3 regions of the Streptomyces mirabilis genome follow, and region 2 is predicted to be linked to each of the others. Evidence: riboswitches for the same ligand, from Rfam matches in the RefSeq annotation. Region 2 holds a riboswitch; each other region holds the start of a gene.

Region 1 (7,707 bases), 220 kb from region 2:
CCGGCACGAAGGTCATTCCGCTGATGAACGCGCACCCGATCGTCCGTCAGATGCGTCCGGGTTCGGAGGTGATCGAGGAGCTGCACAAGCCCGCGCCCGACTGCCGTACGCAGTTCGTGAGCTTCTGGAGCGACCTCGACCATCTGATGGACCCGCTGGAGACCGCCTCCATCGACCATCCGGACCTGCTCGCACAGAGCGTCCAAGTGAGCGGAATCGGACATCTCGCCCTGCCGGTCCACCCCGCGGTCGCCGCCGGGATACGGCAGGCACTCGACTTCGAGGAGACGCAGGCCCGCCCCACCGCCGCGCCCGCCGCCGAAACCGGGGGTCTGACAGGGGGTCTGACAGTGGCGTAACGCCTCCACGGAACACCCCCAACATCGAACGGCAATCGAACGCCAGGCCAAAGCCGTGCCCGCCCTCCCCCGAAACACGGCCGAATGCCCGTTTCCCGAGTGGAGGAAACCTGCCGAAGATTGTCGCGCCCGCGTACCGCCGGGTACAGTCACCGCACTGCTCTGCCAGCCCCTGTTGTCGAGGCGAAAGAGAAGTTGGTGAACGACCGTCACCCGTCGGGGACCGTAACGCCCCCGGCTCCGGCCTCCGATGCCGCCGCGGCGCCCTATGCGTCGTACGGTGGCCAGGAAGCCCAGTACGGCGACTTCACCTCGTACGACGGCTACGCCACCTCCGGTACCTACGCGACCGGAAGCTTCGAGACCACGGGTTTCGAGACCTCGACCTTCGCGGCGGACCCCCTCTTCGGCGACATGTCGGGCGGCGGCGGCACAGGTTCGTACGACGCCACGCAGTGGAGCACCGGCAGTCACCAGACGCCGCACTACGACCCGTACGCCGCGCAGCACCAGGCCGCGTACGACACCGGTGCCTACGACACGACCGCCTGGGCGAGCGGATACCAGCAGCTCGCCGACATCCCCGCGCAGCGCCCGGGCCCCGAGGGCACCGGCCAGTGGGACGCGGCCGCCTGGCTCCAGGCCGAACAGACCGGCCAGACCCAGCAGTGGACCGCGCACACCCAGGAGACGGGCGCGTACGACGCCACGCAGTGGAACACCGCGGGCGAACACGACCCGTACGAGGGGTACGAGCAGCACCAGCAGGCCGAGTCGTACGAGCAGCAGCTCGCCGCCGAGGCCTACGAGCATCAGCCGGTGCCCGAGTCCGACGTGGACGACCGGCCCTTCGACCAGCAGGCGACCGCGGCCTTCGAGCAGGTGTCGTACGAGGAACCCGGCGCCGCGGAGGACGAGTTCGAGGACGCCGGTGACGCGCAGGACGCGCCGCTGCTCGAGGACATGGAAGAGGTCACTCCGGCCCCCCGTGTCGCGAACCGGTCCGCGTCCCGTTCCCGGCGGCGCACCCCGGCGAAGCGTTCCGCCTTGCTGACCGTCGCGGTTCCCTCGGCCTGTGTGATGGGGGTCGCGGGGATCGCCGCCGCCTCCGTGGGCACCATCGGCGGGAACGACAGCAAGGACAACACGACCCTCAGCGCGTCCGACGGGACCGCGGTGAAGCCGTCGGCCGCCAACAACAAACTGGACACCCAGCTCCAGAGCCTCTCCGCGGGCGCGGACGACTTCGCCGACCGGGCCAGCCGGACGCAGGAACGTATCGACCTCAAGGCTCAGCAGGCCGCCGAGAAGCAGAAGGCGGCGGCGGAGGCGGCCCGCAAGGAGCGGTTGCGGCCGAAATTCGTGCTCCCGGTCACGCAGAAGGGCCTCAGCGCCTACTTCGGCCAGGCCGGCATCAACTGGATGTCCGTGCACACGGGCATCGACTTCCCGGTGTCGTACGGCACGCCGGTGATGGCCGCGACCGACGGCACCGTACGGACGCAGTGGAACAGCGCGTACGGGAACATGGCGATCGTCACCGCGATGGACGGCACGGAGACCTGGTACTGCCACCTCTCCAGCTACAAGGTGCCGTCGGGGACGGTCGTGAAGGCCGGTGACCAGATCGCGTTCTCCGGGAACTCCGGCAACTCGACCGGTCCGCACCTGCACTTCGAGGTACGCCCCGCGGGCGGTTCGGCGATCGACCCGCTGCCGTGGCTGCGCAGCCACGGCCTGGACCCGACGTAACCCACCGGCTCCTCACCCGACTCACCCGACGACGTGACCGAACGCCGTCGCCGGGCTCCGAGCTGCCGCCCCGTAGAACCCGTAGGACTACAGCTTCTCCACCGGCGCGTACCGCAGCAGCAACCGCTTCGGCTTCGCCTCGCCGAAGTCGACCGTCGCCTCCGCGTTCGCGCCCGTTCCCTTCACGCCGACCACGGTGCCCAGGCCGAACTGGTCATGGGTGACCCGGTCGCCGACCGCCAGCGAGACCACCTGCTTCTCCGAGATCCCGCGGCGCGTCGCGAAGCCGGAGGCGCCGGACGCCGCGGACCGCGAACGCGAGGACGACAGCGAGGCGGCCACACCGGAGACGGGCCCCGAGGACACCGGAGCGGTCGCACCGGTGCGCTTCCACTCCAGGTGCGTCTCCGGGATCTCCTCCAGGAAACGGGACGGCGGGTTGTAGGAGGGCTGACCCCAGGCGCTGCGCATGGACGAACGGGTGAGGTACAGCCGCTCCCGCGCGCGCGTGATGCCGACGTACGCGAGGCGCCGCTCCTCCTCCAGCTCCTTGACCTGTCCCAGCGCGCGCATGTGCGGGAAGACGCCGTCCTCCATGCCGGTGAGGAAGACGACCGGGAACTCCAGGCCCTTGGCGGTGTGGAGGGTCATCAGGGTGATGACGCCGTTGCCGTCCTCCTCGTCCGGGATCTGGTCGGAGTCGGCGACGAGCGCGACCCGCTCCAGGAACGCGGAGAGCCCACCGGACGCCGTACCAGCACCCGCAGCCGCACCGGCGCCGACATCCGCCGTACCCGCAGTCGCCCCCGTGCCTTCGCCTTCGCCCTCGCCGGTCTCCTGCTCGAACTCCAGGGCCACGGCTGCGAGCTCCTGAAGGTTCTCGATCCGGGTCTCGTCCTGCGGGTCGGTCGAGGCCTGCAGCTCGGCGAGGTAGCCGGTGCGCTCGAGCACCGCCTCCAGGACGGTCGCCGGACCCGCGCCGGACTCGACGATCGTGCGGAGGTCCTCCATGAGCGTGTTGAACCGCTTCACGGCGTTCGTCGACCGCGCCGCCATCCCGTACGCCTCGTCGACACGGCGCAGCGCCTGCGAGAAGCTGATCTTCTCGCGCTGCGAGAGCGCGTCGATCATGGCCTCGGCGCGCTCGCCGATCCCGCGCTTGGGAACGTTCAGAATGCGGCGCATCGGGACCGAGTCCTCGGGGTTGGCCAGGACCCTCAGGTACGCGAGGACGTCCCGGACCTCCTTGCGCTCGTAGAAGCGGACGCCGCCGACGACCTTGTAGGGCAGGCCGACGCGGATGAAGATCTCTTCGAAGACACGGGACTGGGCGTTCGTCCGGTAGAAGACGGCGACGTCGCCCGCCCTGGCCTCGCCCGCGTCGGTGAGACGGTCTATCTCGTCGGCGACGAACTGGGCCTCGTCGTGCTCGGTGTCGGCGACATAGCCGGTGATGTTCGAACCGGCGCCCGCGTTGGTCCACAGGTTCTTGGGGCGGCGGGACTCATTGCGCTCGATGACCGCGTTGGCGGCGGACAGGATCGTCTGGGTGGAGCGGTAGTTCTGCTCCAGCAGGATCGTCGTCGCGTCCGGGTAGTCCTCCTCGAACTGGAGGATGTTGCGGATGGTCGCGCCGCGGAAGGCGTAGATCGACTGGTCGGCGTCGCCCACGACGCACAGCTCGGCGGGCCCGAGCTCGCCCTCGGCGGGCGGCGCGTCCTCGGGCCGGTCACCGGCGGCCGGGCCGACGAGCTCCCTGACCAGGGCGTACTGCGCGTGGTTCGTGTCCTGGTACTCGTCGACCAGGACGTGGCGGAAGCGGCGCCGGTAGTGCTCGGCGACGTCCGGGAAGGCGCGCAGCAGGTTGACCGTGGTCATGATCAGGTCGTCGAAGTCGAGCGCGTTGGCCTCGCGCAGCCGCGACTGGTACATCGCGTAGGCCTGGGCGAGGGTCTTCTCGAAGCCGTCGGCGGCCTGGGCGGCGAAGTCCTCCTCGTCGATCAGCTCGTTCTTCAGGTTCGAGATCTTGGCGCTGAAGGACTTGGGCGGGAAGCGCTTGGGATCGAGATCCAGGTCACGGCAGACGAGCGCCATCAGCCGCTTGCTGTCGGCGGCGTCATAGATCGAGAACGAGGAGGTGAAGCCGAGCTTCTTGCTCTCGCGGCGCAGGATCCGCACACACGCGCTGTGGAAGGTCATCACCCACATCGCGTTCGCGCGCGGGCCGACGAGCTGCTCGACACGCTCCTTCATCTCGCCCGCGGCCTTGTTCGTGAAGGTGATCGCGAGGATCTGGCCGGGGTGGACATGACGCTCGCCCAGCAGATGGGCGATGCGGTGGGTGAGCACCCGGGTCTTGCCGGAGCCCGCGCCGGCCACGATGAGCAGCGGGGAGCCGGAGTGCACCACGGCCGCGCGCTGGTTCTCGTTCAACCCGTCCAGCAGGGCCGCCGGGTCCACGGCGGGGCGGGGCGCGCCGTCGCGGTAGTAGGCGTCCCGGCTCGCGGGCACGTCGAAGCGGCCGCCGAACAGGTCGTCCGGAAGCGGCTCCGGCGCCCCGTCCTCGGGCGGCGGCGGGGGCTCTTCCTCGTGGGCCCCGGAAGGCTGGAGGTCCGCCAGAAAGCTGTCATCAAAGAGGCTGCTCATCGCTCTCCGAGTCTAGGCGGCCCCACTGACAACCCGCGGCCACCCTGGAAACCCGACCGGTTTTTCCGCGATCGCGCATGATCTCTTTCCGTGACCGCGCCTGATTCCTTTCCGCCACTCTTTCCGCCGCGGACGCCGTCACCGTTCAGGATCGTTTCATTACGGTCAGCCACAGTCGGTCCCGATCAATGGCCTCCAGGATCAAGGTCACGAAAATGTATCGGGCATATCGCACATCAAACTTCACAGAACACTTATGAGTTGGCTAGCGTGCCGGGCAGGCCGCTCGACCCAACCGGCGAACACCGCCGGGCCGTGCGGCCTCCGCCGAGTCCGGTGCGCCCACGCGGCAGCCGGAGCCGGGGACCCAACCGACCTTGGGGTGAATCGGTCCAACTGTCCGCTGGGACAAGGACCGTAGGGCAAACCTTCCGGAATCACCCGCCCGAACCCGACAGCTAACTCGGTAGGCGGATGACGGAAGGAGTCGCCACCTTGGCGTCGCATCGCAAGTGGAGTCCTACGGGTACACGCATAGCGGGTATACGGACCCCCGCCCTCGCCACGGCGGCCCTCACCTCCGTGGCCCTGCTCTCCCAGACGGCGAACGCCGCGCCCTCGGCCGATCCCAAGCCGAGCGTCGAAGAGGTCGAGAAGAAGGTCGACGACCTCTACCACCAGGCCGAGGCGGCGACCGAGAAGTACAACGCGACGAGGGAGAAGACCGCGCAGCAGCGCAAGCGCGTCGACTCCCTCCTCGACGACGTGGCCCAGCGCACCGAGAAGCTCAACACCGCGCGCGAGGAGCTGGGTTCGTTCGCCGCGGCGCAGTACCGCACCGGTGCCTCCGCCCCCGACACCGCGACCCTCCTGCTGGCCGACAATCCACAGGACTACTTCGACCAGACCCAGCTGATGGACCGGCTGACCAGCCGCCAGAAGGTGGCCGTCGACGACTACATCACCGAGCAGGCCGCCACCACCAAGAAGCGCGCGGAGGCCTCCCAGAGCCTGCAGACGCTCACCACGACGCAAAGTGCGCTGAAGACGTCCAAGGCCGACGTGCAGCGCAAGCTCGCCGAGGCGCGCGACCTGCTCTCGAAGCTGACCGCCGAGGAGAAGGCGCGGCTCGCGGCGATCGAGAAGAAGAAGCAGGAAGCGGCCGACCGCAAGGCGGCGGAACTGGCGCAGCAGCAGGCCGCGGCGGAGAAGAAGGCCCAGGAGGCGGCCGCCCAGCAGCAGACGACCTCCGGGACCACCGGCACCTCGGGCACCTCGGGGAGTTCGGCCACCGACTCCTCGTACACCGCCAAGGCCGACAAGGCCCTCGCCTTCGCCCGCACCCAGATCGGCAAGCCGTACGTCTGGGGCGCGACCGGGCCCGGCTCCTACGACTGCTCCGGCCTCACCCAGGCCGCCTGGAAGGCCGCCGGCGTCGATCTCCCGCGTACCACCTGGGACCAGGTCAACGTGGGCACGACGGTCCCGCTCGCCGATATCAAGCCCGGTGACCTCGTCTTCTTCTACGACGACATCAGCCACGTCGGCCTCTACATCGGCAACGGCATGATGATCCACGCCCCCAAGCCGGGCGCGTACGTCCGCGAGGAGTCGATCTTCTACGGCGGTGAGTCAATCATCCACAGCGTGGTGCGTCCGGCCTAACGCCCCGGCGCCCGGCACGCGCGCGTGGGGCTCATCGGACTCCACGCGCGCGTGGCCCGCCGCCAACCCGCTCGAAGGTCCTTAGCATCGGGCCCATGTCAGCCATCTCCCCGCCCGGCCCCCGGTGGACCGGCCTGCGCACCTGGTGGGCGCAGAGTCCGCCGGGCGCCGGAGCCGCGATCCTGGCCACCGGCATCATCTCGATCGGGCTGGAGCAGACCGGCTACGAGATCCTGTCCCGGATCGTGCTGGCCCTGGCGGCCGTCGGCTGGCTCGGGCTCGCCGCGGCCTTCGTCGTACGGCTGCTGCGGGAACGGGAGCGGTGGCTGGCGGAGGCCGCTGCGCCGGGCGCGCTCACCGCGGTCGCGGCGACCACCGTGCTCGGCACGCGGCTGGTCACGCTGGGGTGGGAGGTGCCGGCCGAGGCCCTGCTCGCCCTGTCGGCGGTGCTCTGGCCCGGGCTGCTCTTCCTGGTCGTACGGCAATGGCGGCCCCGTATGCCCGGAGCGGTGTTCCTCGGCTGTGTGGCCACGCAGGGGCTCGCGGTGCTCGGCGCGACGCTCGCCCCCGCGACGCACACGGACTGGCTCGCGCACACCGCGCTGGTGCTGTTCTGGCTGGGGCTCCTGCTCTACGCGCTGGCGATGTTCTACTTCGACTACCGCGAGGTCGCCACGGGCGCCGGGGACCAGTGGGTCGCGGCCGGCGCGCTCGCCATCTCGGCGCTGGCGGGGTCGAAGCTGATCCTCGCGTACCAGGCGAACATCTACCTGTGGAACAACGACGACAACGGCGTGCTGCGCTGGGTGACCGAGGCGCTGCTCGTGCTCGTCCTCGGCTCGTACTGCGTGCTGGCCGTGGCGGAGGCCCGGTGGCCCCGCCCGCGCTACGACGTGCTGCGCTGGGCGACCGTGTTCCCGCTGGGGATGACGGCGGTGGCGGCGCTGTCGGTCGCGGCCGCCATCGGCGTCGGCTGGCTCAGGGGGCTCGGGCAGGTACTGCTGTGGATCTCGGTCGCGGCGTGGCTGGCGGTGGTGGTCGTAGCGGTCAGGCGTCCTCAGGAGCCGTAGGCGTCGGGCGTCCGCACGAGCCGTAGCCGTCAGATGTCCGGAAGCGCCGTAGCCGTCCGTGGGGGCCTTCGGGGGGCCGTCAGGTCCAGAGCACCGCGATGAAGATGTTCGCGGTCGTGAGCAGCCCTACGAGCCCGAACAGGCCCTTGTCCACCTTCTCGTCGTCCCGCTTCACATAGACGAGCCCGAGGATCACGATCAGCAGGGCGAGCTTC
Region 2 (7,707 bases):
TGTGGAGCTGGCCGCGGACGGCTCCGCCCGGGAACTCTGCGGTGTGCAGATTGGCGTAGAACGCACCCGGGTCGTTCTTCAACCGCTCCAGCAGCGCGGCGTCCTTCACCTTCACGGTGCCGACCACGTGGTGGTCCTTGATCTTGTCGAGCAGCTTGGTGAAATCGATCTTGACGCCGCCGTTGGTGCCCTTGGCGCCCTGATGGATGTGGAGCATGGTCGGCCTGCCGGTGCCGCGCCAGGTCACGGCGACGGACACCTTGTCCCCCTTGACCTTGATGAACTCCATTGCCGCGCCGTCCTTGTCGCCGACAGCGGGGCCACCCTGGACGGGCACCTCGTTGGCGCCACGGAGGCTGGTGGCGAGGATGGTGCCGCCGCTGCCGCCGACGACTCCGCTCTGCGCGACGATCGTCTGATCGCCGTGCGCCGAGTGACTCATGCCGCCGCGGTCACTGTGGTGACTGCCGCCGGCGGCGACCGCCGGGATGACGGCGGCGGCCACACCGGCCGCGGCTGCCACCGCGACACCGGCCAGGGCCAGGCCCTTGCGACGCATGTCCGACATGGCATTGAACGTGGCGTTCGATTCCATGATTCTTTTTTCTCCCCGTAATGCAGCTGACGCCCCCTGCGTCAGCTTCTGTACGGGAGTACGGATCGATTCCTACCCTGGACTCAATCCAACAATGTGACGTGCGTCACACCCGAGAGGGTGTGCGTCGGTACCGGGGGGCGTACGCCAGCGGCGCGTTCCGGGCGCCTATCCGGCCCGGTGCACCACCGCGTCCACCAGCTCCACGAGCGCGGCCTTCGCGCCACACTCGGGGAGCGGAACGAGCGCGGCCCGGGCCTCCTCCGCGTACCGCACGGTGTCACGGCGGGCCTGCTCCAGCGCGGGATGCGCCCGCAGCAGGGCCAGCGCCTCCGCGTGCCGGTCGTCGTCCGTGAGGTCGGAGTCGAGCAGCTCGCACAGCGCGATGTCCTCGGCGAGACCGAGCCGCTCCGCCCGCTCACGCAGCCGCAGCACCGGCAGCGTGGCGATGCCCTCGCGCAGGTCCGTACCCGGCGTCTTCCCGGACTCGTGCGAGTCGGAGGCGATGTCCAGCACGTCGTCCGCGAGCTGGAAGGCGACGCCCAGCCGCTCCCCGTACTGCGTCAGCACGTCCACGACCGTCTCGTCGGCGCCCGACATCATCGCGCCGAACCGGCACGCCACGGCGACCAGCGAGCCGGTCTTGCCGCTGAGCACGTCGAGGTAGTGGTCGACCGGGTCGCGCCCGTCGCGGGGCCCCGCCGTCTCCAGGATCTGTCCGGTGACGAGCCGCTCGAACGCCTCGGCCTGGATGCGGACGGCCTCGGGCCCGAGGTCGGCCAGGGTGTGGGACGCGCGCGCGAAGAGGAAGTCGCCGGTGAGCACGGCGACCGAGTTGCCCCAGCGGGTGTTCGCGCTGGGCACGCCGCGCCGCGCGTCGGCCTCGTCCATCACGTCGTCGTGGTACAGGGTGGCGAGATGGGTCAGTTCGACGACCACGGCCGAGGGCACGACACCCGGCGCGTAGGGGTCACCGAACTGCGCGGCGAGCATCACGAGCAGCGGACGGAACCGCTTCCCGCCGGCGCGCAGCAGGTGCTGCGCGGCCTCTGTGATGAAGGGGACCTCGCTCTTGGTGACTTCGAGCAAGCCCTCCTCCACAGCCGTCAATCCGGCCTGGACATCGGCTTCGAGAGCCTGGTCCCGCACGCTCAGCCCGAACGGCCCGACGACGGTCACGAGAGGTTCTCCTGTCTGCTGACGATCACATGGCGAACTCGGTCGATCATTCGGTCGATGACACGGTTTGTCGATGTGTCGCTGCCATCACTCAAGTCAGCGTATCCGGTCACGTTTCGATCACCACGAGCGCCCACCGTCCCCACCGCCGACTTCCTCCCGACTTCCCTCTCCCCCGCCACCCGATGTCCCCCGAGCGGCAGACAGTCCCACACCCGGGCGGTGCGGGATCACGGCCGGTATGTTCTTGATCAGTAGATTCGGCCGGATATCAGACGTATTGGCTGATCGGACGGGTTGAGAGCCGACCGCCGAAGACGACCGGGGCACCGAGGACGACCGCAGGGCACTGCGGACGCAGAGGACACCGTGATGAGCATGCACATCCGTACGTCCTTCTCGCACGAGACGACTCACGAGGATCTGTGGATCCCTCTCCCGGACGGCACCCGCTTGCACGCGCGCGTGTGGCGCCCGCTGGCCGACACGCCCGTCCCCGCGCTCCTCGAATATCTCCCGGACCGGCTCACCGACCGGACCGCGCCACGCGACTGGCAGCGCCACCCCTGGTACGCAGGCCACGGCTACGCCTCCGTCCGGGTGGATGCCCGCGGTTACGGCAATTCGGAGGGCGTGCCGGCGGACCCGTACGGGGAGGGCGAGCGGGCCGACGGGGTGGAAGTGATCCACTGGTTGGCGGACCAGCCCTGGTGCAGCGCCGCGGTAGGCAGGTTCGGCGTCTCCCTGGGCGGCTTCACCTCCCTCCGGATCGCGGCCCTCGCGCCCGAACCGCTCAAGGCGATCGTCACGGTCTGCTCGACCGACGATCCCTATGACAACGACGGGCACCGCATGGGAGGTTCCGTCCTCGCCGTCGAGACGCACGCACGGGCGGCCACGGCGCTCGCCGACGTCGCCCGTCCGCCGGATCCGGCACACGTGGGCCAGGTGATGTGGCGCGACATGTGGGTGAAGCGCCTGGAGACGGTGGAACCGTTCATCCATACGTGGCTGCCCCACCCGACCCGGGACGCGTACTGGCGCCACGCCGGTGTGCGCGAGGACGGGGGATACGGAGGGATCCGGGCCGCCGTGCTCGCGGTGGGCGGCTGGCACGACCCGTACCGCGACACGGTGCTGCGGCTGGTCGAGAGCCTTCCGTCCGACCGCGTGCGCGGCCTGATCGGCCCTTGGTGCCACCAGCACCCGGACCGGGGCCTGCCGCCGGGCCCGGCAATCGGCTTCCTCCAGGAGACGCTGAGGTGGTGGGGCCACTGGCTCAGGCCGACCGATACGAGCCTCCCAGAGCCCGAGCCCGACGTGATCGGCAATCCCGACCTCGGTGCGATCAACAATCCCGGCCCCGACGGGACCGCCGATCGGGGCCCTGGCGCAACCGCCCACCCGGACTCCGGCACGACCGCCCGTCCGAACCCCGGCACGACCGCCCATCCGAACCCCGGCACGACCGCCCATCCGAACCCCGGCACGACCGCCGAACCGGACCCCGGCATGAACAACCGTGACGTGATGGCGCAGCCCCTCCTGCGCTCCTACGTCATGGCCGCGCACCCCCCGGCGACGACGTACCCGTCCCTCCCCGGCCGCTGGGTGGGCGACACCGCCTGGCCCTCACCTTCCGTGACCCCGATCGCGTACGCGTTGCGGGGCGCACCGGTGCTGGTGCGCTCCCCTCAGCACACGGGCGTGGACGCGGGCCGTTTCCGTCCCGACGGGAACGACGCGGACCTGCCGCCGAACCAGCGGGAGGAGGACGCGAGATCGGCCTGCTTCGAGTTCGAGGTCCCAGGGGAGACCTGGGTCCTGGGGCGCCCGAGGGTCCGCCTCCGTCTGACGTCCCACTCCCCCTGGGGCCAGGTGATCGCCCGGGTGTGTGACGTCGCTGCCGACTGCTCCTCGACGCTGGTGACCCGGGGTGCTCTGAACCTGTCAGCGCGCTACGGCTCCGACCAGGCGGTCTCCTGGAAACCGGGCTCTACGGAAGACGTGGTTTTCGACCTGACCGCCATCGGCTACGCGTTCCCGCCCGGCCACCGCATCCGGCTCTCCCTCTCCTCCGCCTACTGGCCGTGGATCTGGCCCCAGCCGGGCTCGACTGTGGGGTTCGCCCTGGACCCGGCGGCCAGTTCCCTCGAACTTCCGGTGCGAGCAAGGGAGTCGGACCCGGGGATCACCTTCGAGGAGCCGGAGCAGTCCGGGCCCCTGGGGGTGACGTCCCCGGCCACCCTTGACGAACCCCGCCCCGAACGCCTGGTCGCCCGTGACGTGGCGAGGGGCGAGTGGCGTGTGGAGGTCGATCCTCGCCAGGACGGCACCCGTGTCCACCCGGACGGCCTCGAATGCACGGAGGACGCCCTGGACACGTACACCATCGATGAGTCGGACCCGCTCTCCGCCCGCACCCGCTCGACGAGGTCGATCCGTCTGCACCGCCCGGAGCTGCCCTGGGACGCCCGGGTCGAGACACGCTCCGAACTCAGCTGCGACGCCTGGGAGTTCATCACCTCGAACGAGCTGATCCGCAAGGACGGCAACGAGGTGGTCTTCCATCGGACGTGGGAGAGGCGAATCCCCCGGACGGCGGACTGGAGTCCCGGCGGCGGCATGGGCAACCCTGAGGAGCATGGCGCGGACCGGTGAGTTCCTGATGGCCCTGGACGAGGGGATGCTCGCGTACTTCCGCGAGATGGCCGACGAGATGGTCACGCGCTTCGGGATCCCCCGGGCCGAGGCGGTTGCGAGGATCAACAGGGCTTACGCGGGGCAGGAGTTCGGCCCCTACCCGGACCTGATGTGCCACGAACTCCCCGAATACTGGGCCCGCGGCCTCTACTTCAAGCCCAACGCCGGCCGGCTCCCCGACGACGACCCCGACACGGACCTGTCCGTGTGGGAGGTGCGCCCGGCTCCGCCCGCGGCCTCACCGGCCTGGACACTCGAAGCCTGATGTCCGATTTGCCGCCAGTGCCGCTTTATTTCTGCTTGGTCGCGTGAGTTGGGTCACGTCCACGTGGGGTGGACTCTTTATCCCCCTTTGACGACTCCCCCTTTGCATAAGGCAAGTTGAGTGTCACGTTCCGGATTAATCGGGCATTTTCTCCCACGCATTTCGCAGGTGAAAGCGATCTACACCGGGAAATGAGGGCTTGTTCCGGACATGTGCTCTCGCATACGTTCACGTCGATCCGGACGGACCGCCCAATCCTGCCGCCGACCGGAATATCCCAGCCACCCACACGCGCACGGCAGGAGCGGGGGACCCAGGTAAGCCGCCGATCCGGACACCGGAACGGCTAGGGGTGAAGTCGCACACACCGTGCGGCCGGGCAGCTCCCGCCCGAACCCGACAGCTCACCTCGCAGGCGCCGGAGAGGAATTCGCCATGTCCGCACGAGGCAAACGCCGCAGCTTCAAGACCCACAGCATCCTCACTCGGGGCATCCTCGCCGCGGGACTGGGCGGAGTCACGCTCGCCCTTCCGATCGTGGGCGCGACCTGCGCACAGGCCGCCACCCCCACCGCCGCCACCACCACCGACGTCCAGCTCATCACGTACAAGGTGGTCGCGGGCGACACCCTGGCCAAGATCGCACAGAAGTACCCCACGAGCGGTGGCGCGGCGAAGCTGTACGTCGCCAACCGCGCGGTCATAGGCCCCGACCCGTCGACGCTCCGCCCGGGCCTCACCCTGACCGTGGGCACCAAAAGGGTCCAAATCCCCACCAAGGCGACCCCGGCGCCCACCGCCACCAAGGCCCCTGCGAAGACGTACGCGAACAACCTCGACGGATGGATCAAGCACTCGCTGGACATCATGGCCCGCGCCAAGATCCCCGGCACCTACAACGGCATCCACCGCAACGTCATGCGCGAGTCCTCCGGGAACCCCCTGGCCATCAACAACTGGGACTCCAACGCCAAGGCCGGCATCCCCTCCAAGGGCCTCCTCCAGGTCATCGACCCGACGTTCAAGGCCTACCACGTGCCGGGCACGTCGATGAACCCCTACGACCCGGTCGCGAACATCACGGCGGCCTGCAACTACGCGGCGGCGAAGTACGGCTCGATCGACAACGTCAACGGGCCCTACTGATAGGACTGGTGGGACTGGTAGGGCTGGTAGGGCTGGTACGACTGCCGGAGCTGATGGGGCTGATGGGGTCGAGGAGACTCGGACGGCTGCCGGGGACTACGGGGCTCTCCGGACTCCCGGAACCGATCCGTCCGGCACGGGAACAACCGCTCCAGTACCACCGCGATCCCGTCGTCCTCGTTCGACAGCGTCACCTCGTCGGCCACCGCCTTCAGCTCCGGATGGGCGTTGGCCATGGCGACCCCCCGGGCGGCCCAGTCGAACATGGGGATGTCGTTGGGCATGTCACCGAAGGCGATGGTGGCGGCGGGAGTGAGACCGAGGTGGGCGGCGGCGAGCGCCAGCCCGGTCGCCTTGGTCACGCCGCATGGCTGGAGTTCGACGGTCCCGGGCCCCGACATGGTGACGGTGGCCAGCGAGCCCACCACACCCCGAGCCGCCGATGCCAACTCGTCGTCGGACAGCGACGGGTGACGGAGCAACACCTTGCTGATCGGCTCCGTCCACAGGTCGTCGCGTCGGTGCACCCGTACCGCCGGAAGCGTCGGATGCGGCATCACGTACCCCGGCTCGATGAGCGTCAGCCCGTCCACGCCGTCCTGGTCCACCGCGGCGTAGAGCAGCCCGACCTCCGCCTCGATCTTCCCGAGCGCGGTCTCCGCGAGTTCCCTGTCCAGGGTCACCGACCACAGCAGGCGGTCCGCCGCCGCGTCGTACAACTGCGCCCCCTGCCCGCACACCGCCAGCCCCGCGCCGCCGAGTTCGTCGAGCAGCGGTCGAACTCTCGGCGCCGGGCGCCCCGTCACGACCAGGTGCCGGGCGCCCGCCTCGGCCACCCTCGCCAACGCGGCCCGGGACCGGTCGGAGAGGGTGTCGTCGCCGCGGAGCAGCGTTCCGTCCAGGTCAGTGGCGATAAGTGAATATGCAGTCGGAGCGGCCATGATCCGAAGAATACGGATCGAACGACTCATCGGCCCGGCGTGAACCGGACGACGTCCGGTATCCCGTCAGCAACGCCGTTCACCGTACGGGGCGTACCGGGCGTACAGAGTGCACTTCTGCCCGCCCACCGAAGCGGGCGGTACGAAAAGACTCCGAGCGGAATGTCACTCCAGAGGATGACGCGGCTGCGGTGACTGTGGCTGCCTGAGCCCAACACGAGCTCCGGCGCGGCCGGTTGGGCCCGGCCCGGGGACGTGGCTCACAAGCCGCCGCCCCCTCGGCCGTACGGACCCCGGCCACCTCACCCGTGCGCGCCCGCCAAGTGCTTGGCCAGCCGCGGCGAAGCGAACTCCGTACCGCACACGAACCGCATCACCGGCCCGTAGGAAGCCGCCGCCGGCAACCCCGTGAAGTACAGCCCGGGCACCGAGGAGCGGTACCCCGCACCGAGCTTGGGAGTGCCGCGGCTCACCACGAGCGCCGTACGCAACTCGTGTCCCAGGAAGTCCATCGCGGCGATGTCGACGCGATAGCCCGTCGCCGCGATGACATGGTCGGCGGAAACCTCCTCGGTCCGGCCCCCCAGGGTCTGCACGGTCAGGACCGGACGCCCGTCGGAGACGTCGGCGCGAACAATCCCGGAGACCTCGCTGACCTCGACCTTGCCCTCGAAGCGGTCGCGCAGCCACCACGCGCCGAGGGGGCCGAGGACTCGGCGGACCAGGTAGTGCCGGGTCTCAGCGGGCAGATAGCGGTAGGGGTGCGGGTAGTAGCTGAGCGCCCACAGGGACCAGGCGCGTCCGAAGGGCGACTCGGGGCGCAGCTTCGGCTGCTTCCAGGGCGGCGCGCCGAAGGCGACCCTGCCTCGTCCCCGGGA
Region 3 (7,707 bases), 4.4 Mb from region 2:
TGGATGCGAGCGGGCGGGTCGGCCACGGGAAACGGTGGGCGGCCAGGGCCGCGCTGGTCACGGCGGCGCTGGCGGTCCTGCTGCCGCTCGCTTACGGAGGCGTGGACGGCGTACTGCTGCTCCTGGCCGTGCTCCTCGGCGTGGCCGTCACGGCGGCGGCGCTGTGGTGGGCGCTGACCCGGCGCGGCCCGCTCCGCTGGGTGGCGGCCGTGCTGGCGGCCGTCGCGCCCGGCGCCGTGCTCACCCTGTTCGCCGTGGCCGGCCTGCTCTGGGCCGTCCCCGTGTCCCTGGCGCTGTGGACCGTGGCCGTCTGGAGCGGCCGGTACGCCCTGCGGGGCGACCGGACGCGCGCCCCGCGCCCGAAGGAACGCAGGGCACCACCGCCGCGGCGCCCCTTCCTCCTCATGAACCCGCACTCCGGAGGCGGCAAGGTGGCGAGGTTCGGACTGCGGGAGAAGGCGGAGCGGCTCGGCGCGCAGGTCGTGCTCCTCGACCCGGAGAAGCACCAGGACGTCACCGCGCTGGCCCGGGCCGCCGTCGCGGACGGCGCGGATCTGCTGGGCGTCGCCGGCGGTGACGGTACCCAGGCGCTGGTCGCGGCCGTCGCCGCCGAACACGGTCTGCCGTTCCTGGTGGTCTGCGCCGGCACCCGCAATCACTTCGCCATGGACCTCGGCCTCGACCGCGACGACCCGGCGTCCTGCCTGGACGCCCTCACCGACGGCGTCGAACTCCGCGTGGACCTCGGCTTCGCCGGCGGCCACCCGTTCGTCAACAACGCCTCCTTCGGCGCGTACGCGGCGGTCGTGCAGAGTCCCGCGTACCGCGACGACAAGATCGGCACCATCCTGGACCTCCTGCCCGACCTGCTCACCCGCCAGCGCGGGCCGCGACTGACCGCCCGCGCCGGCGACACGACGCTCGACGCCCCGCAGGCCGTGCTGGTGAGCAACAACCCCTACCGGACCAACGATCCGGCCGGTCTCGGCCGCCGCGAACGGCTCGACTCCGGGCTGCTCGGTGTCCTCGGCATCACGGTGGACAGCGCGGCCGAGGCCGCCGCGCTCGTACTGGACCCCGCGCCGGACGGACTCGCGGTCCTGACCACCCGTGAGGTGGTCATCGACGCCGACCGCGCGGAAGTCGAGGCCGGCATCGACGGCGAGGCCCTGGTCCTGCCCGCCCCAGTCCACTGCCGCGTCGAACCCGGCGCCCTGCGCGTCCGCGTCCCCAAGGAACGGCCCGGCGTACCGGAGGTCCAACCCCCTTTGGACTGGCGCCGGTTGCGCACGCTCGCGGCGACCGTGGGGCGCACGGCGGTCGTACGACATCCTGGTCGTGGCCGGGACACGTAGACGAAGGTCACAATTACATATCGGACAGTTCGCGCTCCAATCTTCACACCAGGCACACAAATTGGCTAAGTTGGCGGCAGGCCGCACGACTCCCTCCGGCGAACCTCGCCGGGTCGCGCGACCTCCGCCGAATCCGATGCCCCCGCGGCAACCGGAACCGGGACCCAACCGACCTTGGGGTGAATCGGCCCAACTGCCCTCTCGGGCAGGGGCCGTAGGGCATGCCTTCCGGAATCTTCCGCCCGAACCCGACGGCCGACCCGGTAGGCGGAGTACGGAAGGAGTACGGCTCCCATGGCGCCGGAACGAACCCCGCGCCCTGGAGGCGGCAGCCTCCCTGGCATGCCCGACTCCGCACGCGCGACGGCCGCCCTCAGTGGCGCGGACGGTCCGAGCCGCGAGGAGGTGCAGCAGCGGATCAGCTCCCTCTACGACCAGGCCGAGAACGCCGTCGGGTTCGTCAACGGGACCCGCGCGATGACCACAGGGAGCCGAGGCCGCGTCAACCCGGCGCCGGAAACCGCGCGCAGGCGCCGCGACCCCGCCCTCGACGACATCACCAAGACCTGGTTCGACGCGGCGCGCACGCAGCTGGGTCCGTCCGCGCCGGCCAGGCTGCCGGCCGACCGGATGCCGAACCGCCCGGCCGAGGCGCGGCCCACGGGCCCGGCGAAGCGGCCGGAGGACGGGCTCACCAACCGTGGGCGGGAGTTGACCGCCCGCCCCGTTCTGGAGTTGACCGCAGGCCCCTCCGCCGAGGCGGCCGCCGGGCCCGTGGCCGAGTTGACGGCCAGGGCCGTCGCCGCGCTGCCGGCCGCGCCGGAGCCCGCGCCGCAACCTGCACAGGAGGCCGCCACGGCCCTGCTGCCCGCGCTGCCCGCCGCGCCGGGGCAGTCCGCGTTGAAGACGTCCAAGGAGAAGATCCAGCGGAAACTGGCGCTGGCTCGTGAGTTGGTGTCCAAGCACGCCGCACAGTGGAACCCCGGGCCCGCGGCGATCGAGTCACGTCCGGCCGAGGGCGTCTGGCCCACCCCGGAGGATCAGGCTCGCAACCAGGCAGCGGCGGAGTGGCAGCGACAGCAGTCGACCCCGCTCGGCCCGGACATGTCCCTCGGCACCGGAATGCCGCTCGGCACGAACGTGCCCATGGGTGCGGGGATGCCTCTCGGCACGGACACGTCCATGGGTGCGGGGATGCCTCTCGGCACGGACACGTCCATGGGTATGGGAATGACGCTCGGCCCGGACATGCCCCTCGGCACCGGGATGCCCCTGGCCGCGGGGATACCTCTCGGCACGGACATGTCCATGGGTACGGGGATGCCGCTCGGCGCGGACATGTCCCTCGGCGTGGGGATGCCGCTGGCCGCGGGTGTGCCCGTCGGCACCGGCACGGTAAGCCCCGTCGGCGCCGCGGAGTCGGCGTACGGCGGGAAGGCCGCCAAGGCCCTTGCCTTCGCCCGTACGCAGATCGGCAAGCCGTGTGTCTGGGGCGCGACAGGACCGGACTCGTACGACTCCGCCAGCCTCGTCCAGGCCGCCTGGAGGGCCGCCGGGGTCGCACTCCCGCGCACCGTGCACGGGCAGGCGACCGCCGGTGCGGCGATTCCCCTGACCGACATCCAGTTCGGCGACCTGATCTTCTTCTACGACAACGTCAGCCACGTCGGCTTCTACACCGGGAACGGCATGATGATCCACGCCCCCAGCCCCGGTGCCTCGATACGCGAAGAGTCCATCTTCTTCGCCGGACAGAAGGCGATCCACAGCGCGCTGCGCCCGGCGTGACGGACGGCGCCACATCAACCAAGGCCCCAAAGCACACATAAGGCACCGGAACGGCCGAAGTTTCGCAATAGCGGATGTACGTGATCCGCGCGGACCTCGCCGCCCGGCTCGCCACCCGCGCTGACCATACTGGGTGCGCACGCCGCCTCCCACCGCAAAGTGACTCATGCCCAAGCCCTCCACCGCCCGCGCCACCGCTCCGGAAACCGTCTGGCTGGCCGGCGGGCGCCATGTCGGGCCCGCCCCGCAGGAGATCCTCAGGGAGAACCTGCGGAGGCTGAAGGCCGACGAGACGATCCACGACTTCCTGGAGGCAGAGAACTCCTCGGACTCCGAGGGGCATGTCTTCGAGGCGCGCTGGCAGGTCGACGACGCCGTCACGGTTCGCGCACGGCTCACGACGGACGGGCGCGATCACGCCGCCGAGGGAAGCCGCTGGACGCTGGTGGCCGAGGCGGAACGGCCCTGGGACCTCGCGTGGCCCTCTCCCGCGACCATGTTCTGGCCCGAGGGACACCAGATCCCCTGGGACCACGACATCGTGGCCGGGCTCCGCCTGCGGGACATCAACCCGCTGCCACAGGACGACAAGGCACTGCGCCGCCTGCTCAAGGAGGCCGCGCAGCACAGCTGGAGCATCAACGTCGTCATCCACGAGGCGATGACCACCGACGAACGCGGTCGCCTGCCGCTGGCCCGGCTGCTCCCGCCCGGTCTGCGTCACCGGGTCGTGGAACACCGCGCCGCGCCCGAGCAGTTCCAGACGGTCAACTGGGCGCTGTACGACCTGGGCGTACGGGTACCGCGCGGTGGCGCCGTGATCCTGCCCGGTTCCCCCGCCCGGCCCGGGTACGGCGAGCAGGACTCCACGGTACGAAGTGTGTTCCTCGACGGCTCGGAGCCGACGGAGCTCCTGGAGAAGGTCGTACGGTACGCGGCACTGCCCCGGCCGCTGCCGGAAGCGGCGGAGGACGCCCTCACCAGCCTCCGGGAGGACTGGAAGCTGCTGACGCTGGAGGAGGCACGGGCGCTGGTGGCTGTGTACGCCGAGGCACTCGACGCCATGACGAAGTCGCGCGACCAGTACCGCGAGGCGACCGAACTCGCGCATGCGGCGCTGGCCGACCTCCGAGACCTCCGGACGACGGCGTCCGGTGCACACGAGGCGACCGCCGGCCAGGAGGGGAACCCGCTGCACCAGCTGACACGGACGTTCCAGCGGGTCGCGGGCACCGTACGGGCACGGCGCGCGGCCCGCGACGACGCGCCGGACCGGGACACCGCCAGGGGCACTGACACCGGAACCGGCACCGGCACCCGCACGCCCGAGAACCAGCCCGGCAAGGGCGAATGATCGCTACCGGAAACCGGCGCCGGACCGAGGCCACCCGCTGAAACCGGCGTGGCACGGCGCGCCCGCTCGCGTCACGCGCCTCGCCAGAGGTTGGCGAACGCCGCGCTCTCGATGGACCGGCGCTGGCGTACCGCTTCCAGTTCCATGACCGCGTCGTTGACGGCGGCCAGCACGGTCGTCACCGCGTCGTCGGTCACGACCGGACCGTCGGCGCCCTGCTCGGCCGGAATCCCGACGGCCGCCGCGAGGGAGACGAGGACAGGCTCGTCGGCGGCCCAGCGGTGCAGTGCCCGGCGTCGGGCGGGCGAATCGACCACAACCATCCGGACGGCTCCGAAAAGCAGTCGGCGTTGGCGTTGCCGGGTCAGCTGGCCGTCCGCCTCCAGGGCGGCCAGATGGACCGCGGCCAGGCCGCGCCCCCTGCGCCACAGCCAGTCCTCGACCGGCTCGTAGGGCACCTGGCGTACGAGCGAGGACGCCGCCTCGGCCAGGAGTCGGTCTTCCGTCGTCGGCTCGGGCGCCGGCACGAGGCGGTCGCCGTCCAAGTGGACGGCGTCAGCGGCGAGGAGGTCGATCACCTCGGCTCCGGCGAGTGCGAGGGACAGGTCGCCCTGCCCCACGGGGCGGTCCGGGTCCACGTCCATGGCGGTGATCAAGAGGTCCCTGGCCGTGGTCATAGATGGCTCCCCCACACAGTCTCCGGAGGGGAAAGCCTACGATCTTCGGCGGGGAAAGCCTACGATCCTCGACCGCTCGGCGCAGCTGCCCGGAGAGCGGAGCAGGGGGCCCGTCGCTCCATGCGACGAGCCCCCTGCTCTGCGTACGCCATCCGCCCCATGAGCGGCCGGGCGTCAGCCGCGGAAGATGTCCTTGGTCTTCTCCTTCGCCTGGCGCGCGTCGCCCTTGGCCTTCTCCACACGCCCCTCGGCCGTCATGCGCTCGTTACCCACGGCACGCCCCGTGGTCTCCTTGATCTTGCCCTTGGCCTGCTCGGCCTTCGCCTTGGCTTTCTGGTCGCGAGCCATGGAACTCACCTCTCGGTGCTCTCGGCGTCAGGTGCTCACTGACCCGTGTGACCCTGGACAAGTTTTGTAAACATGCCCTGACCATGGAGTCCGGAGACCATGGAGATCGCGCACCACGCAGGAGCTACGGCCGCAGGAACTACAGCCGCCGGAGCACCGCCCCGGCCATGGCCGCCTCGCCCTTGGCGTTGGGGTGTGCGGGGGCGGCGGGTGAAGCAGGCTGCAGCGGCTCGATCCACCGGTCGGCGGGTGCCTTGCACATGTCGTGTCCGACGGTGGGTTTGTATGTGTCGACGTATTCGGCACGACTGAACCGGGCCACCGTGCGCATCATCAGGTTGAGCCGCTTCCCGACGTCACGCAGGTAGGCGAAGTCCTTGGCGGCGAACGGGACGGACGGATAGCAGCCGCTGCCGTCGTCGGGCAGGAGGTCCGGATAGCCGACCACGAGCACGCGGGCGTGCGGCGCCCTGTCGTGCACGGCGCGCAGCACCCGCGCGATCTTGGGAGCCGTCTCGATGATGTTCAGCGTCAGCTGGTCGAAGCCCGAGGAGTTGTAGTACTGCTGGCAGGGGTTGCCCGACGGGTCCTTGGAACTCAGCGCGGCACAGGTGCCGATGATGGAGCCGAAGCCGATGTCGTTGCCGCCTATCTGCACGGTCACCAGATCCGTGGAGCGCTCGACGGCGTTCAGTTGGGGTCCGTTGGTTCCCTGCGCCTTCCACATGTTGTCGGTCGTCGCGCCGGCGCAGCTCACGTCCGTGAACGTTCTGGTCGACCGCCGCGTCGCGACGAGCGAGGGGTAGTTCTGGTCGGAGCGGGCGCAGTTGGCGTCCACCTGACGAGGGATCAGAGGCCCGGAGGTGTACGAGTCGCCGAGCGCCACGTAGTCGGTTCCCCGGTGGGAGTGCGGTCCGCTCGCGACGGCGGGAGACGCGGAGGCGACACCCAGGAGAAGGACACCGCAACCGAGGGCGGCTCCCAGCGCGGAGGCGTGTCGTCGTCTTCGGGTGACATCGCCCCGGACCACGTGATGGTTCATCATCTCTCCTCCGTCGACACTGACGCGGCGTTCCTTGCACGCTCAACATCGCTTGTATACCGGCCGGTAGGTCGCTGGAGAAGAGATCTGTCACATATGCGGGAGACCCGTTCCGGTAGGGCAACCGGGCGGCGGCCGTCAGCGCGCGTCGGCGGTCTTCGCAGCGGGCTCGGGCTCGGCCTCAGTGGTCACCGGTGCCGTCGCGGTGGTCGCCGGCCGCCTGCGCAGGCCGACCGCGCTGAGCACCGCGCCGATCGCGAGGGCCACCACGGCACAGAGCAGGGCCGCGCGCAGCCCGGACAGGAAGTGGTCGGAGGCGGCCTGGCCGACGAGGAGGCCCATCACCGCGACCCCTATGAGGCCGCCCAGCTGACGCGAGGCGTTGAGGACGCCGGAGGCGATACCGGCGTTGGCCGGGTCCACGGAGCCGAGCATGGCGTTCGTCATGGACGGGACGACCAGGCCGAGGCCGAATCCGGCGACGACGAACTGCGCGATCATCTGCGTATACGCCCCCGAGTCGACGACCGGGACCGTGGCCAGGTAGCCGACGACGGCCAGGCTGTTTCCGGTGATCATCACGGTCCGGGCGCCGTAGCGCTTGACCAGCGGACCGCACGACAGGTTCGCGATCATGATGGCTGCCGTCATCGGGAGGAACGCGAGTCCGGCGCCGATGGGCGAGTAGTCCCAGACCTGCTGGAAGAAGAGGCTGAAGACGAAGATCAGGCCGTAGAAGGCGAAGTTCAGGAGTGCGCCGATGAGGGAGGTGGAGCTGAACGCGCCCCTGCTGAACAGGTGGAGGGGCAGCATCGGGTCGCCGCTGCGGCGCTCCACCGCGAGGAAGCCGATCAGCGCGACCAGGCAGACGGCCAGGCAGGTCAGCACGGTGACCGAGGACCAGCCCTGCGCGTTGGCCTCCACGATCGCTCCCGTGAACGCGCCCAGGCCGACGACGGCGAGCAGTTGACCGGGCAGGTCCAGCGAGCGGCGGACCGAGGCGTCGCGGGCGGGGGCGGGCCGGGCGTAGGCCCGGACGAGCACGATGCCGACGGCGGCGATGGGGACGTTGACGTAGAAGATCGAGCGCCATCCGAGCGAGTCCACCAGCAGGCCGCCGACGACCGGGCCGAGCGCGAGGGC

The links. A riboswitch is a leader RNA that binds a small molecule or an ion and turns the genes downstream of it on or off. The one in region 2 is predicted to bind cyclic di-AMP.
Region 1: it holds a riboswitch for cyclic di-AMP, as region 2 does, so the genes downstream of both, SMIR_RS14030 (C40 family peptidase) here and SMIR_RS15085 (transglycosylase SLT domain-containing protein) in region 2, are expected to answer to the same signal.
Region 3: it holds a riboswitch for cyclic di-AMP, as region 2 does, so the genes downstream of both, SMIR_RS34885 (C40 family peptidase) here and SMIR_RS15085 (transglycosylase SLT domain-containing protein) in region 2, are expected to answer to the same signal.

Annotation. Positions count from the first base shown of each region.
Region 1 covers NZ_CP074102.1:3,204,580-3,212,286, forward strand. The annotation lists gene SMIR_RS14015 (esterase/lipase family protein) at 1-359, shown strand, start outside; gene SMIR_RS14020 (M23 family metallopeptidase) at 444-2,111, shown strand; gene pcrA (DNA helicase PcrA) at 2,199-4,757, opposite strand; cyclic di-AMP (ydaO/yuaA leader) riboswitch at 5,073-5,245, shown strand; gene SMIR_RS14030 (C40 family peptidase) at 5,253-6,422, shown strand; gene SMIR_RS14035 (tellurite resistance/C4-dicarboxylate transporter family protein) at 6,518-7,492, shown strand; gene SMIR_RS14040 (hypothetical protein) at 7,572-7,707, opposite strand, start outside.
Region 2 covers NZ_CP074102.1:3,424,731-3,432,437, forward strand. The annotation lists gene SMIR_RS15065 (CHRD domain-containing protein) at 1-595, opposite strand, end outside; gene SMIR_RS15070 (polyprenyl synthetase family protein) at 764-1,774, opposite strand; gene SMIR_RS15075 (CocE/NonD family hydrolase) at 2,153-4,435, shown strand; gene SMIR_RS15080 (hypothetical protein) at 4,419-4,742, shown strand; cyclic di-AMP (ydaO/yuaA leader) riboswitch at 5,015-5,173, shown strand; gene SMIR_RS15085 (transglycosylase SLT domain-containing protein) at 5,178-5,888, shown strand; gene SMIR_RS15090 (HAD family hydrolase) at 5,882-6,829, opposite strand; gene SMIR_RS15095 (FAD-dependent oxidoreductase) at 7,132-7,707, opposite strand, start outside.
Region 3 covers NZ_CP074102.1:7,859,834-7,867,540, reverse strand. The annotation lists gene SMIR_RS34890 (diacylglycerol/lipid kinase family protein) at 1-1,355, shown strand, start outside; cyclic di-AMP (ydaO/yuaA leader) riboswitch at 1,471-1,641, shown strand; gene SMIR_RS34885 (C40 family peptidase) at 1,698-3,143, shown strand; gene SMIR_RS34880 (hypothetical protein) at 3,310-4,497, shown strand; gene SMIR_RS34875 (GOLPH3/VPS74 family protein) at 4,569-5,174, opposite strand; gene SMIR_RS34870 (CsbD family protein) at 5,349-5,522, opposite strand; gene SMIR_RS34865 (SGNH/GDSL hydrolase family protein) at 5,662-6,564, opposite strand; gene SMIR_RS34860 (MFS transporter) at 6,703-7,707, opposite strand, start outside.